DNA from 3 places in the Devosia sp. P2_G7 genome. Region 3 is predicted to be linked to each of the others. Evidence: predicted binding sites of a transcription regulator. Region 3 holds the regulator's gene; each other region holds the start of a gene.

The links. The regulator LexA, encoded in region 3, represses DNA repair genes until DNA is damaged. The targets are predictions, from matches to a motif close to TGTTCNNNNTGTGTTCNG.
Region 1: AC1DWU_RS14750 (DNA recombination protein RmuC) is a predicted target of LexA. The motif match lies at 3,078-3,095, and genes of this name have one in related genera.
Region 2: radA (DNA repair protein RadA) is a predicted target of LexA. The motif match lies at 3,413-3,430, and genes of this name have one in related genera.

The regions. Positions count from the first base shown of each region.
Region 1 covers NZ_JBFUFI010000008.1:151,916-156,688, reverse strand. The annotation lists gene AC1DWU_RS14755 (bifunctional diguanylate cyclase/phosphodiesterase) at 1-1,826, shown strand, start outside; gene AC1DWU_RS14750 (DNA recombination protein RmuC) at 1,874-3,049, opposite strand; gene def (peptide deformylase) at 3,200-3,721, shown strand; gene fmt (methionyl-tRNA formyltransferase) at 3,921-4,773, shown strand, end outside.
Region 2 covers NZ_JBFUFI010000011.1:165,223-169,995, reverse strand. The annotation lists gene purF (amidophosphoribosyltransferase) at 1-1,108, opposite strand, end outside; gene AC1DWU_RS17875 (CvpA family protein) at 1,200-1,850, opposite strand; gene radA (DNA repair protein RadA) at 1,975-3,363, opposite strand; gene AC1DWU_RS17865 (2'-5' RNA ligase family protein) at 3,612-4,256, opposite strand; gene AC1DWU_RS17860 (FAD-dependent monooxygenase) at 4,585-4,773, shown strand, end outside.
Region 3 covers NZ_JBFUFI010000003.1:315,421-320,193, forward strand. The annotation lists gene AC1DWU_RS07735 (sensor histidine kinase) at 1-592, shown strand, start outside; gene AC1DWU_RS07740 (hypothetical protein) at 648-1,202, opposite strand; gene lexA (transcriptional repressor LexA) at 1,499-2,221, shown strand; gene AC1DWU_RS07750 (2-dehydro-3-deoxygalactonokinase) at 2,495-3,400, shown strand; gene AC1DWU_RS07755 (2-dehydro-3-deoxy-6-phosphogalactonate aldolase) at 3,407-4,018, shown strand; gene AC1DWU_RS07760 (SMP-30/gluconolactonase/LRE family protein) at 4,015-4,773, shown strand, end outside.

The sequences.
Region 1 (4,773 bases), on a different contig from region 3:
TGGGCGCCGCGGGCCTAGAGAACTGCTTCCCCGTGGTTTCCGCCGCCGACCAGACGCCGCAATGGCTCTCGCTGGTGGTCGCGGTGGTCTCGGTGATGATCCTGCTGTTCGCCCTCGGCGGCACCTATCTCGACCTGCTCGATCGCCGCCGCACGGCTGCCGAAAGCGATCGCATGCGTGGCCTTGCCGACGCCGCGGTGGAGGGCCTGCTGGTGGCCCGCGATGGCGAGATCGTCACCGCCAACCAGAGTTTCCTGGCCCTGGTCGACCTGCCGCAGGTCGATGTCAGCGGCCGGCAACTGTCGGAGTTCCTCGGCTCCGCCGTCTGCTCCATGCTGCTCGAGCGCCCCAATATCGCCATCGAGACCGATCTCAAGACCGGCTTCGGAGTCGTGCCTGCGGAGGTGATCCTGCGGCAGGTCGATTTCGCCGGCCAGCCGCACCAGGCGATCGCCATCCGCGATCTGTCGGCCCGCAAGCAGGCCGAGCAGCATATCCGCTTCCTCGCCCACAACGACCCGCTGACCGGGCTGCCCAACCGCGTGAGCTTCTCGCGCAAGCTCGAGGACGAGATCAGCCACGCCCGCCGCCACGGCCAGACGTTTGCCGTGCTGTGCCTCGATCTCGACCGCTTCAAGGAGGTCAATGACCTCTTCGGCCACGCCGCAGGCGACTCGCTGCTGCAGCGCGTCGGCCAGGCCTTGCTCGGGGCCATCGAGGGCCAGGGCGACGCAGCGCGGCTGGGTGGCGACGAGTTCGCCGTGCTGTTGGGCGATATCGGCACGCCGGCCCGCGCCGGCCGCATCGCCGAGCAGATGCTCGATGCGTTCCGCCGGACCAACGATCAGTCGTCGAGCGGGGCACTGATTTCGGCCTCGGTCGGCATCGCGCTGTTCCCCGACAACGCGGATACCGCCGAACAGCTGATGACGCACGCCGACACCGCGCTCTATCGCGCCAAGCAGGACGGTCGCGGTATCTACCGCTTCTTCGAAAATGCCATGGGCGCCGAAGTGCGCGATCGCCGGCTGCTGGAGCACGACCTGCGCCACGCCGTGTCGCGCAACCAGCTGCGCCTCGTCTATCAGCCGCAGGTCGATATCCAGTCCGGCGAAGTCACCGGCTTCGAGGCGCTGGTGCGCTGGCAGCACCCCGAACGCGGCGAGATACCGCCGTCGGTGTTCGTTCCCGTCGCCGAGGAGAGCGGTTTGATCCTGCAAATCGGTGAGTGGGTGCTCCGCACCGCCTGCAACGAGGCTGCGCGCTGGAAGTCGCCGCTGTCGATCGCGGTGAATGTCTCGGCGGTGCAGGTGCATTCGGCCAGCTTCGCGCAGACTGTGCACGAGGTGCTGATCCAGACCGGGCTCTCGCCCTCGCGGCTCGAGGTCGAGATCACCGAGACGGCGCTGATCCGCGATATGATGCGGGCGGTGACGACGCTCCGGCAGATACGAGCGCTCGGCGTCCGCATCGCCATGGACGATTTCGGCACCGGTTACTCGTCGCTGGCCAACCTCCGCGCCTTCCCGTTTTCGAAGATCAAGGTGGACCAGTCGTTCATCCGCTCGGTCGACAACAACCACCAGTCCGCGGCCATCGTGCGCGCCGTGCTGGGTCTCGGCAGCGGCCTGAACGTTCCGGTGGTCGCCGAAGGCGTCGAACGGGCCGAGGAACTGGCCTTCCTCAAGGGCGAGGTCTGCCAGACGGCGCAGGGCTACCTCTTGAGCCGCCCCGAGGACATCCGCACCTTTGCAGCCGTCACCGAGGGGCGCACCAAGCTGCTCGACAGCATCCTGCCGGCGCCGATGCACGTGCTCGCCAGCTAGTCTTTCAGCATCAGGGCCGGCTGACCCCCACCTGCCCCAGTGATTCACTACTCTCCAGCGAGACGCTGCTCCGGCCGCGCCTCGTCGAACTCCATCGCCTCGATGCGCTCGCCGCGCTTCACGATCTTCGACGACGACGTAACGATGTCGCCGATATCCCCGGCGGCCTGGGTGAAATGCGTCTGCAGCTTCCGCACCCGCTCGTCCAGCCGGCCGACATCGGTGAGCAGCGCCCGCACCTCGGTCTGGATGCGATACGCCTCTTCGCGCATCTTCACGTCGCGCAGCAGCGCCTGCACCACCTGGATCGACAGCATCAGGATCGACGGCGAGACGATGACGATGCGGGCCTTGAGCGCGCGCTGCACCACATCCTCGAAATGCTCGTGCAGGTCCGCGAAGATCGATTCCGACGGCACGAACAGGAACGCCGTATCGGCAGTCTCCCCGGCAATCAGGTACTTTTCCGAAATCGCCTTGATGTGGACGCCCATGTCGTTGCGGAACCGGCTGGCCGCAAACCGCGGGTCCTCGCCTTCATCGGCGCCCGAAAAACCCTGCCAGCTCTCGAGCGGAAACTTGGCGTCGATCACCAGCGAGGGCGCGCCGTTGGGCATGTAGACCAGTGCGTCCGGCCGGCTGCCGTTCGAGAGCGTCGCCTGGAACGCATATGCATTCTGGGCCAGCCCATCCCCGATGATCGCTTCCATCCGGCCCTGGCCGAACGCCCCGCGCGTCTGCTTGTTGGCGAGGATCGACTGCAGCGACACCACGTTCTGGCTGAGCTGCGTGATGTTGGATTGCGCCCGGTCGATCACCGCCAGCCGCTCCTGGAGCTTTGCAAGGCTCTCGTTGGTCTTCGCGTTGCCTTCCTGCATTGCCGCGCCGATGCGCTGGCCCTGGCTGTCGAGTCGATCATTGACGAGGCGGGCGAGGTCGGAGGTGCGCGAGCCGAAGATCTCGCTCATCGTCTGCATCCGGCCGGTCATCTCCGACTGTACCCGCAGCATGTCGGCGATATAACGCTCGGTCTCCTGCGCCTTGAGCTGCGCCGCGGCCGCCTCATCGGCCCGCTGCTGCGCTTCCTCGGTGCGGATGCGCGACTGCCGCACCATCACCACCAGGAGGGCGATCAATAGCGCCGCGAACAGTCCTGCCGCCGCAAACGCGGCGATCTCGAGCGTGACGGGATAGTCGGCGATGACGAAGAGCACACGATCCATCGCGGCAGCCTACACGATTCGACCGAGTTGTTCCCGCATTGTTCACGTTCGCCCCAATTATCGTTGACGAAGCGTAAACCGGCTGGCCGTTGACCGGCGCCCGGGAAATACCATATTCAGCGGCAACCCCCGATGAAGGACTGAACGTTCATGGCCAAGCGCCCCATCCTGATCCTGCCCGACGAGCGCCTGCGCGCTATTGCAGAGCCGATCGAGAAGATCGACGATGGCATCAAGCAGCTCGCCAAGGACATGCTCGACACCATGTACGACGCGCCGGGCATCGGCCTCGCCGCGCCGCAGATCGGCGAGCTGAAGCGCATCGTGGTGATGGACCTCGCCAAGGAAGACGAAACCCCGGCGCCGCTGGTCATGATCAACCCCGAGATCCTGAAATACTCGGACGAGACCGTGACGACGGAGGAGGGGTGCCTGTCGATCCCCGAGCTCTACTACGACGTCGAGCGCCCGGCCGAGGTTACCGTCCGCTACACTGATCTCGACGGCAAGGAAGTTGAACTCGACGCCAAGGACCGCCTCGCGGTCTGCGTGCAGCACGAGCTCGATCACCTCGATGGCGTGCTCTACATCGACTACCTCAGCCGCCTGAAGCGCGACCGCGTGCTGAAGAAGTTCCAGAAAGCGGAGCGCCTGGCCAAGAAGGTCGGTTAGCACCTTAGTGAGGCGATCGCCTTCTCCCCTTGTGGGAGAAGGTGCCCGAAGGGCGGATGAGGGGTCTCTCTCCGCGCACTGGGTCGCTCCTCGCTCCGCTCGGATCGCGCTACACTTCGTTTCGCGGGACCCCTCATCCGGCGCTGCGCGCCACCTTCTCCCGCAAGGGGAGAAGGCGACCACCGAGAGACCGGAACATATGAAAATCATCTTCATGGGCACGCCGGAATTCGCCGTGCCCACCCTCACCGAGATCGTCTCCACCGGCCACGAAGTCGTCGCCGTCTACACCCGTGCGCCAAAGCCCGCCGGCCGCGGCCAGGCCGAGCGCAAGTCGCCGGTGCACGAGGCGGCCGAGAACTTCGGTATCCCCGTCTTCACCCCGCGCAGCCTCAAGCAGGCGCCCGAGCAGGAAGTGTTCGCCTCGCTCGATGCCGATGTTGCGGTGGTCGTCGCGTACGGCCTGATCCTGCCCAAGCCGATCCTAGAAGCGCCGCGTCTCGGCTGCCTCAACCTCCACGGCTCGCTCTTGCCGCGCTGGCGCGGCGCCGCGCCGATCCAGCGTGCGGTGATGGCCGGCGACGCGCGCACCGGCATCATGGTGATGCAGATGGACGAGGGCCTCGATACCGGCGCCGTCGGCCTGATCGAGGAAATGCCCATCGGCCCCGACATGACCTCGGGCGAGCTGCACGACAAGATGATGCTGGTCGGCGCCGACCTGATGGGCCGGGCGCTGGCGGCACTCGAACGCGGCAGCCTGCACTTCACCCCGCAGCCCGAAGAAGGCGTGACCTACGCCGCCAAGATCGACAAGGCCGAAGCCCGCATCGATTGGGGCAAGCCGGCGGCTGAGGTCCACAACCTGATCCGCGGCCTCTCGCCATTCCCCGGCGCCTGGTTCGAACTCGAGCTCAACGGCACGCCGACCCGCATCAAGGCGCTGCGCTCGACCCTGATCCCAGGCTTCGGCGCGCCCGGCACAATCCTTCCCGATCTTACCATCGCCTGTGGCAGCGGTGCCGTGAGGCTGACCGCGGTGCAGCGCGAGG
Region 2 (4,773 bases), on a different contig from region 3:
CGTCGATCAGCACGACGCGCTTGCCCTCGATCTCGGCGCGGTTGGCCGAGTGCTTGAGCTTGACGCCGAAGGCGCGGATCGACTGCGTCGGCTCGATGAAGGTGCGGCCCACATAGTGGTTGCGGATGATGCCGAGCTCGAACGGGATGCCGCTCGCCTGCGCAAAGCCGATCGCTGCGGGGGTGCCGCCATCGGGCACCGGCACCACCACGTCGGCCTCGACCGGCGCTTCCTTGGCGAGGTTGATGCCCATGCGCTTGCGCGCCGAATAGACCGGGCGGCCGGCGACGATGGAGTCCGGCCGGGCGAAGTAGACATATTCGAACAGGCAGATCCGCTCGGGCTTGGGCGCGAACGGCTTCACCGAGTCGATGGTGATGCGGCCATCCGGCTGGATTTCGCAGATCACCACCTCGCCGTTCTCGACATCGCGCACGAACTTGGCGCCGATGATATCGAGCGCGCAGGTCTCGGACGCAAAGATCGGCTTGCCGTCGAGATCGCCGAGGACCAGCGGGCGGATGCCGTTGGCGTCGCGAGCGCCGATCAGCTTGGTGCGGGTCATGGCGACCAGCGAGAAGGCGCCTTCGAGGTGCATCAGCGCATCGACGAAGCGGTCGGACGAGGCAGCTTTCTTGGAGCGGGCAATGAGGTGGAGCACCACCTCGGTGTCCGAGGTCGACTGGCAGATAGCGCCCTGCGCGATCAGCTGGCGGCGCAGCGTCAGGCCGTTGGTGAAGTTGCCGTTGTGGGCGATGGCGATGCCGCCGACTTCCAGTTCGGCGAATAGCGGCTGCACGTTGCGGAGGATCGTTTCGCCGGTCGTCGAGTAGCGCACATGACCCATGGCAAGGTGGCCGGGGAGGCGGCCGACGGTCGCGGGATCGGTGAAGTGATCGCCGACGAGGCCCAGTTGGCGTTCGGAGTGGAACTGCTTGCCGTCGAAGCTGACGATACCAGCTGCTTCCTGGCCGCGATGCTGCAGGGCATGCAGCCCGAGCGCGGTAAGCGTGGCGGCTTCCGGATGGCCGAGGATGCCGAACACGCCGCACTCCTCGCGTAGCGTATCATGGTCCCATTCCGCGATCGGCTTGGCGTTTTGGGTCAAGTGGGCACCTCGGGTTCAGAGCGGGCCAAAGAAGACGGGACCGCAAATGCGGCCCCGGTCACAGATATGCAATGCGCTCACCCGAAATTCATCAGGTGTTGGTCGCAGCCCCATCGGCGGGCGGCTCGAGCGGCGCGTCGTTTTCCAGCTGGTCCGTGCCCTCTTCATTGGGCACGTCGGCATCGGGCGTCGGCACATCGTCGGGCGAGGTGTCATCGCCTGTGCCGCCGCCGGCGCCACGCTGCAGGATATCGGTGACCTGCTTTTCGAGGTCGGGCGGCAACAGGCTGATGAGGCTATCGCCGAAATTCTTGAGGATCGGGAGCGAGCGCGATTCGGCCGCCCAGGACGGCAGGTTCGACGGCATCAGCCACAGCCCGAAGATCACTACGATGACGGCGATCAGCACGCCGCGGGCGACGCCGAAGATGAAGCCCAGCGTGCGATCGAGCGGCCCGATGCGGCTGTCGACGACGAAATCGGCGATCCGCATAGTGATGAGATGGAGGATGATCAGCGCCACGATGAAGGTGCCGAGCACCGTCACGATGTCGGCCACGATCGGCTCGGCGATGTAGCCGCGCGCGATTTCCTTGTGGTTGAAATAGGCATAGGCGGCGATGGCCGCGGAGCCCGCCCAGGTGGCGAGCGACAGCACTTCCCGCGTGAAGCCACGGGCCGTAGCCAGGATCGCCGAGATCAGGACGAGAACGCCGATGCCGACGTCAAATGCAGTCAACATGTAGAAAATCCGCCCGTGCGACCCGCTTCAAAATCCCGTGTAACCGCTAATCGTGGCAAAGCCAAGCGTCGAGGAAGCGCCGCATAGCCGATCTTCACGGAAAGCACGAAGCGTGGCCAAACCGCTACTCCGCCGCCTGCTTCTGGCCGCGAGCGGCGATGCGTCCGATGAGCTCGGCAAGCTCGGCATATTCGCCCACGGCGATGCCGCTGGGCACGTCGCCCTTGCCCAGCCGGCCGGTCACCGCGCCTTGAAACCCGAGCTTTTGCGCCTCGCGCAGCCGCTGCGCCGCATGCGCCACCGGCCGCACGCCGCCGGCCAGCGAGATCTCGCCGAAATAGACATTGCTCGAGGGCAGCGGCGAGCCGGTGAGCGAGGAAATCAGCGCCGCCGCCACCGCGAGGTCAGCCGCGGTTTCGTTGATCTTCAGCCCACCCGCGACGTTGAGATAGATATCGTTGGCGCCGATCCGCACACCGCAGCGCGTTTCGAGCACGGCGAGCACCATCGACAGCCGCGACGAGTCCCAGCCGATGACGGCACGGCGTGGTGTACCGAGCGGCGAGGGCGAGACCAGCGCCTGGATTTCGCACAGCACCGGGCGCGTCCCTTCCATGCCGGCGAACACCGCGGAGCCTGCCGCGTCCTTGTCGCGCTGGTCGAGGAACAGGGCGGACGGGTTGGCGACTTCGCGCAGGCCGAGCGTCGACATCTCGAACACTCCGATCTCGTCGGTGGCGCCGTAGCGATTCTTCATGCCGCGCAGGATGCGGAAGGTGTGGCTGGCATCGCCTTCGAAATACAGCACCGCATCGACGAGGTGCTCGACGACGCGCGGACCGGCGATCTGCCCGTCCTTGGTGACATGGCCGACCAGCACGACGGCGGCGCCGGATTTCTTGGCAAAGCGCGTCAGCGCCTGCGCCGAGGTGCGCACCTGCGTCACCGTGCCGGGCGCGCTCTCGACCCGGTCGGTCCACAGCGTCTGGATCGAATCGATGATTACGAGGTCGGGGGCAGGGCCGTTCTGCAGCGTGGCGAGGATGATCTCGACATTGGTTTCGGACGCCAGCAGCACTTCGCGATCGCCCAGCCCCAGCCGCTGCGCGCGGAGCCGAATCTGCGCCACTGCTTCTTCGCCCGAGACATAGACGACGCGCCGGCCACGCTCGGCCATCGCCGCGGCGGCCTGCAGCAGCAGCGTGGATTTGCCGATGCCCGGGTCGCCACCGACGAGGACCGCGGAGCCCATCACGAAGCCGCCGCCGGTGACCCGGTCGAGCTCACCGATGCCGGTGACGACGCGTGCCGCGGTCTCGGTTTCACCGGCCAGCGGCAGCAGCGCGATCGGGCGCCCGCCGGCAACTGCCGATTTCGGCCCGGCGCCGACGCCGGAATCGACGATCTCCTCGACGATGGTGTTCCACTCGCCGCACGCTTCGCACCGCCCCTGCCAGCGTGTGGTTGCCGCGCCGCAGGCCTGGCAGACATAGGAGGTTTTGGTACGCGCCATGAGATGCCCCGATAGGCGATGAGAGGTAGCGGAGTATCGGCGCGAAGGCAAGAACGAAGAGTGAACGATGGTGCCGAGACATCCGACAGCCAGCGGCTTCCGGATGCGCGGTGGTCGAGCGGGGTCGCGATCTTCAAAAATCTCGGCGTCGTGGCGCCGCTCACCTCCAGCCATCCTCCCCCGTCAGAGGAGGAGGTGCCGCATCGAGTGTTCGGCACCTGTGGTGCCGGTCGAGGGATCGGGAGTGATCAGGGGCGAGCAACCGCTGCCGTGTCGCGGTCGGCCCTTGGCCACTCTCCGATTACCTCATATCGGCCTTGTCCATAGAAGCTCCGCACCAGCGCGAAGCCCTCGACGCGCAGGGTTGGCGGGTGTTCGAGCACCGTTTCGGGGGCGCTGACGCGGTCGTACAGGAGGGTGAGGTGGAAGGCCTCGCTCGGGTCCGAGCGGGCCTCGAAGCCGCGCTCAAGAATGCCCCAGCGCAGCAGGCGTGACAGGTCGACCAGTGGCGTATCTGATCCGGGCGTCAGCACCATCGGTGGCGCGCCGACGCGGCGTTTGAAGCTCATCAATTTGGTCAAGGCGATGTCGAACGGCGTGAAGCCGATCGAGTCGCCGGTCGCCATTGCGGTCGCGAGATCCGGCCCCGACAGCTCCTGGTAGAAGCCGACGCCGACCAGTGAAATGTGGAGCGTCGTCGCCGGCAGCAGCGCGGCCGAAATGCCGTGCAGCCGCTGCTGATCGGTGACGATGGCCTGCAGCGCCGGCCGCAGCCTGCCGCCCACCAGCACAGCGAAAAACACCGGGTCGCGGCCCTGCCGCGGTGGCACCTTGATGGATTTGAACGGCCGGGTTTCGCTGGCAAACATCGACAGCTGCGGCAGATCGGTCATCTCATGGTCCTCCGTTTAGGGAGAAGCAAGGAACCATTGAGGCAAAACGCGAGTCAAGAACAAAACAGGAACATAGGCCTTGATGCCCGCCGTGCTGCTCCTGCACGGACTTCCGACCTCGGCGCTTTCGCGACGTCATCCCTCGTTTGTGAGGGAGGCTTACGTCGTGGCGCCCGATCTGCTGCCTCGCTCATGCGCGAGTTCATCGGGCGAACACAGCCGGCCCGGTAATCCTTATCTGGGGTGAAATAAGTTCAGTTCAAGAATTGGCAATCGTCGACTTCTGCGTAAGTTCCGCAGCCCTTGGCCAAAGCAACAGGAGCGAGGGATGACACAGCACGCAGTGGTAATCGCCGGAGGCGGTCCGACGGGGATGATGCTGGCGGGTGAACTGGCGCTGGCCGGCGTCGATGTCGCCATCGTCGAGCGGCGTCTGGACCAGGATGTGCTTGGTTCGCGGGCAGGGGGGCTGCACGCCCGGACTCTCGAGGTGCTGGATCAGCGCGGCATTGTCGAG
Region 3 (4,773 bases):
GCTGGCGCTCCGCGCCGATAGCCCTGCCGCGGCACGGGAGGCGGCCCGCACCGCCGACGCCGCGGTGGTGCACGCCGAGCGCGTCCTCGCGCAACTGCTGCTCCTCGCCAGGATCGACGAGGCTGCGTCCGATCGGCTGCAGTTCCAGGTTGTCGATCTGTTCGAGCTCGCCCGGGAGCGCACAGGCGACTATGTCGTCCGCGCCCATGCCGCCGACATCGATCTTGGCCTCGAGGGCGAAGGACCGGCGCTGGTCCGCGGCGACCCGATGCTGCTCGGTGAACTGCTGAGCAACCTCATCGAGAACGCCATCGCCTATGCTGGACCCGACGCCGAAGCGACGGTTCGCGTCACCACAGGGGACGGCGTGGTGGTGCTGCAGGTAGCCGACACCGGCAACGGCGTCGCCGCCGAGCAGCTGGCGGCAGTGCGCAAACGCTTCAGCCGCGGTAACAGCGACAAGCCCGGAGCTGGCCTCGGGCTGTCCATAGTCGAAGAGATCGCGGGTCTGCTCGGTGGCGAACTGACTGTCGCATCGCAGCCTGGCAAAGGTTTCAGCGTGCAGCTTACCCTACCCGCCGAGCCGCAATAATCCGGCGGCGGCGCGCGTCGACCAATGCGCCGCCACGCGCCAGTGAATCCCGTCGTCAGTGCACGGGGATCATCAGGTGGGCATAGGGAGTGTTGGGCCACATCACATAGGGCTGGGTGTGGTCGGGATGCTCTTCCTTGGGATAGCCGGCCAGCATCTCGTCTGCGACGTTGAAGATCATGACGTGCGGCCCGTCGACCATCCACTCGTGGCCAGCGGGCGGCGCGGTCGCGAACGGATCCATGTTGTCGGGCGCCGACTCGCCCTGCAGCATGTAGCCGAAACCGACCACACCCTCGGGTGGGTCCTTCTTCTCGCTATATGCCGTCAACCACGCCATGCCTCCGGCATCGACGCATATTGGATCATTGGTGGGCGAAGCCAGGTTGTCCGGCATGCAGGTAAAGCCGTTCGTTCCCTCCTTGAGCGTCTTCATCTGCATCTGAGCATCGAAGTTCACGACCGTGGCATTCTGGCCCACCGCCACCGGCGCTGCCGACAGCGCGTTGGCGACCAATTCCGCATCGGTCATTTCGGCCGCCACGGTGGGGCTGAGCAAGATCCCCAGGATCATTGCGGATATGGCATAACGGCTTGATTTCATAGACATGTTTTCCTCCTCAGAAACAGTCCAGTTCACCGGCCCGTGGAAACGAGCACAGCTCCAGCTGAGAAGGTTGGGGTGTGCGGGTTCGACACGCCAATCTCTCGACGGTATGCCCTGGTGGACAGCAGGTCAACGAAACGCAAGGCCCCGACGTCGAGAGGATTTAGCGGCCACACGTCCTCTCTTTCGGCGCGCCAGGGGCGCCATCGTAACGCAATATTCATCGTCCGATTGCAGAACATAACTGGAACACGTATAATACGTTCAGTCTTTGTTCCGATTCTGCTCACGGGGCCGCCATGCTGACGCGCAAGCAACACGAACTTCTGATGTTCATCCACGAGCGGATGAAAGAATCCGGCATCCCACCCTCGTTCGACGAGATGAAGGATGCGCTCGATCTTCGCAGCAAGTCGGGCATCCACCGGCTGATCACTGCGCTCGAGGAGCGCGGCTTCATCCGGCGCCTGCCCAACCGAGCCCGGGCGCTCGAGGTGATCAAGCTACCGGACTCGATGAATCCATCGCTCGGCGGCCGCAAGGCGCGCTTCGAGCCGAGCGTCATCGAGGGCAATCTTGGCCGGGTCGCGACCCCGCCGGCACGCCCCGCGGCGCAGGTGGCCAACGCCGACGCCTACCGCGCGGTCACCGTCCCGGTGATGGGCCGAATCGCCGCCGGCACTCCGATCGAGGCCATCCAGACCCACAGCCATTCCATCATGGTGCCGCCCGAGATGCTCGGTGCGGGTGAACATTATGCCCTGGAAGTGCGCGGCGATTCGATGATCGATGCCGGGATTTTCGATGGCGACACCGTGCTCATCAAGAAACAGGAGGCGGCTTCGACCGGTGAGATCGTCGTCGCCCTCGTAGATGACGAGGAGGCGACGCTGAAGCGGCTGCGCCGTCGCGGCAACTCGGTAGCGCTCGAGGCCGCCAACCCAGCCTACGAAACCCGCATCTTCCCGCCCGACCGGGTGAAGGTGCAGGGTCGCCTGGTTGGCCTGCTCCGCAAATACTGAACTCCTGACCTGCCGCCAATCGGGTCTCCGGGCCGGCTGCCTCAGCCGGCCCCTTTTTCTTATGAATCCGGACGCTGCGGACAACAATTGCACTAGGGCTGGGCTGGCAAAGACGTTACGTTCCGCGCCGCTGGCAGCAAGTGGCGCATCGGATCTGAAGCGCCGCCTGCAAGCGGCTTTCGCGATCATACCAGGAGAGTGGACCACCTTCCCGATTGCGATGTAGCGGCATGGCTTGATGCGCGGCAAACTGGCGGCGCAAGGGAGAGGGTTTTGGCAGGACAGGTCGAATGGGTCGCCGTCGATTGGGGCACCTCCAATCTGCGGGCATGGGGAATAGATTCCGCCGGTGAGATCGCCTTCTCCCGCTCGTCGCCGGACGGCATGGGTCGTCTCAGCCGCGAGCAATATCCGGATGTGCTGACCTCGCTGCTCAACGGCGTCGCCGATGACGTCGAGGACGTACTGATCTGCGGCATGGCCGGCGCGCGGCAGGGCTGGATCGAGGCCCCCTATCTCGACGCCCCCGCCGAACTCGGTCGCATCGCTGCCGGCGCCGTTGCGCCCGACATGGCCGGCCCGCACACCCCGCGCATCCTGCCTGGCGTCTGCCTCCGCGATCTGGGTGCGGAGGACGTGATGCGCGGCGAGGAAACCCAATTGCTTGGGCTCTCGGCACTGATCCCCAACTTCTCCGGCCTCGCGGTTATGCCGGGCACCCACAGCAAGTGGGCGCTGCTTTCCGGCACCAAGCTGGAGCGCTTCTCCAGCGCTATGACCGGCGAGATCTTCGAGCTGCTGCGCACCCACTCGGTGCTGCGCCATTCGCTCGGTGGTGAGCTCGAGGGCGAAGATCGTGATGTCGGCTTCGCTGCCGGTCTCGACCAGGGGCTCGAGCGCCCCCAGCGCTTGACCGCGACGCTGTTCAAGGTCCGCGCCGGCTCCCTGCTGTCGGGCCGCAGCCCGGCATGGTGTGCCGGTTTCCTCTCGGGCCTGTTGATCGGCGCCGAGATCGGGGGCCAGCGCGACTGGATCGGCGAGGCGGAGATTCCGCTGGTCGGCAGTGTCGGCCTTTGCGGGTTGTACCAGATGGGCTTTGAACGGCTCGGCGCCCGGACCCGCATCGTCGATGCGACCGACGCCACCCTCGCCGGACTCAAGGCAGCAAGACAGGCATAGAAGTTCATGGACCACCGCCACATCATCGCGATCCTTCGCGGCATCACGCCTCCCGAAACCCTCGAAGTTTGCGACGCCCTCGTGCTCGCCGGCATCACCATGATCGAGGTCCCACTCAATTCGCCCGAAGCGCTGCGCTCGATCGAAGACGCCGCCAAGGCCTTCGACGGTCGCGCCCTGGTCGGTGCGGGCACGGTGTTGAGCCGCGCCGATGTCGACGCGGTCGCCGATGCGGGCGGCCGGTTCGTTGTGTCGCCGGACACCAACCCGGCAGTTATCGGCGCCACCATCGAGCGCGGCATGACCTCGTACCCGGGTGTGTTCTCGCCCACCGACGCGTTCACCGCCATCCGCTCCGGCGCCACGGGCCTGAAGTTCTTCCCCGCCGAAGTGCTTGGCCCCAAGGGCATCAAGGCGATGAAGGCGGTGCTGCCGCTGGCTATCCCGCTCTACGCCGTCGGAGGCGCCAACCCCGACAATTTCGCCGAGTACTTCGCGGCCGGCTGCGCCGGCTTCGGGCTCGGCACCTACATTTTCAAGCCCGGCATGTCGGCCGCCGATGTGGCATCGCGCGCCACCACCGCCGTCGCCGCCTATGATCAGGGAAGACCACGATGAACTCGAAGGCCGAACTGTTCGTCGATAGCCGCTGCGAGCTGGGCGAAGGCCCGTTCTGGAACCCGCTGCTCGAACGCCTGTTCTGGTTCGATATCCTCAACCAGACCATGCTGAGCGCCGGCACCGACGGCCACATCGTCGACCGCATTACCTTCAAGGACACGGTCAGCGCCGGCGCCGTGATCGACAAGGACACGCTCGGCATCGTGCAGTCGGGCGCCCTGCTCCGCTATGATTTTGCTTCCGACACGAGCACGGTGATCGCCGAGATCGAGGAGGACGTTCCGACCAACCGGACCAATGACAGCCGCGTCGACCGCACCGGCGGCTTCTGGATCGGCACGATGGGCCGGAAGGCCGAGGCGGGGGTCGGTGGCGTCTATCAGTACCGCGCCGGACAGACCACCAAGGTCATCGAGAACATCCGCATCCCGAACTCGATCTGCTTTTCCCCCGACGGCCGCACCGCCTACTTCACTGACGCCAGCCAGATGATCGTCCGCTGCGCGCTCGACCCGGCGACCGGCCTGCCGGTCGGACCATGGGAGGATTTCTACACCATGGACGGCCTGGGCGGCCCCGATGGCTCCGTCGTCGACTCCGAGGGGTACCTCTGGAACGCCCGTTGGGGCGGCAGCGCGGTGATCCGCATCTCGCCCGACGGCAAGCTCGACAAGGTGGTCGAGGTTCCCGGCGTTAGCCAGGTGAGCTGCCCCGCCTTCGGCGGCAATGACCTCAAGACCCTCTACATCACC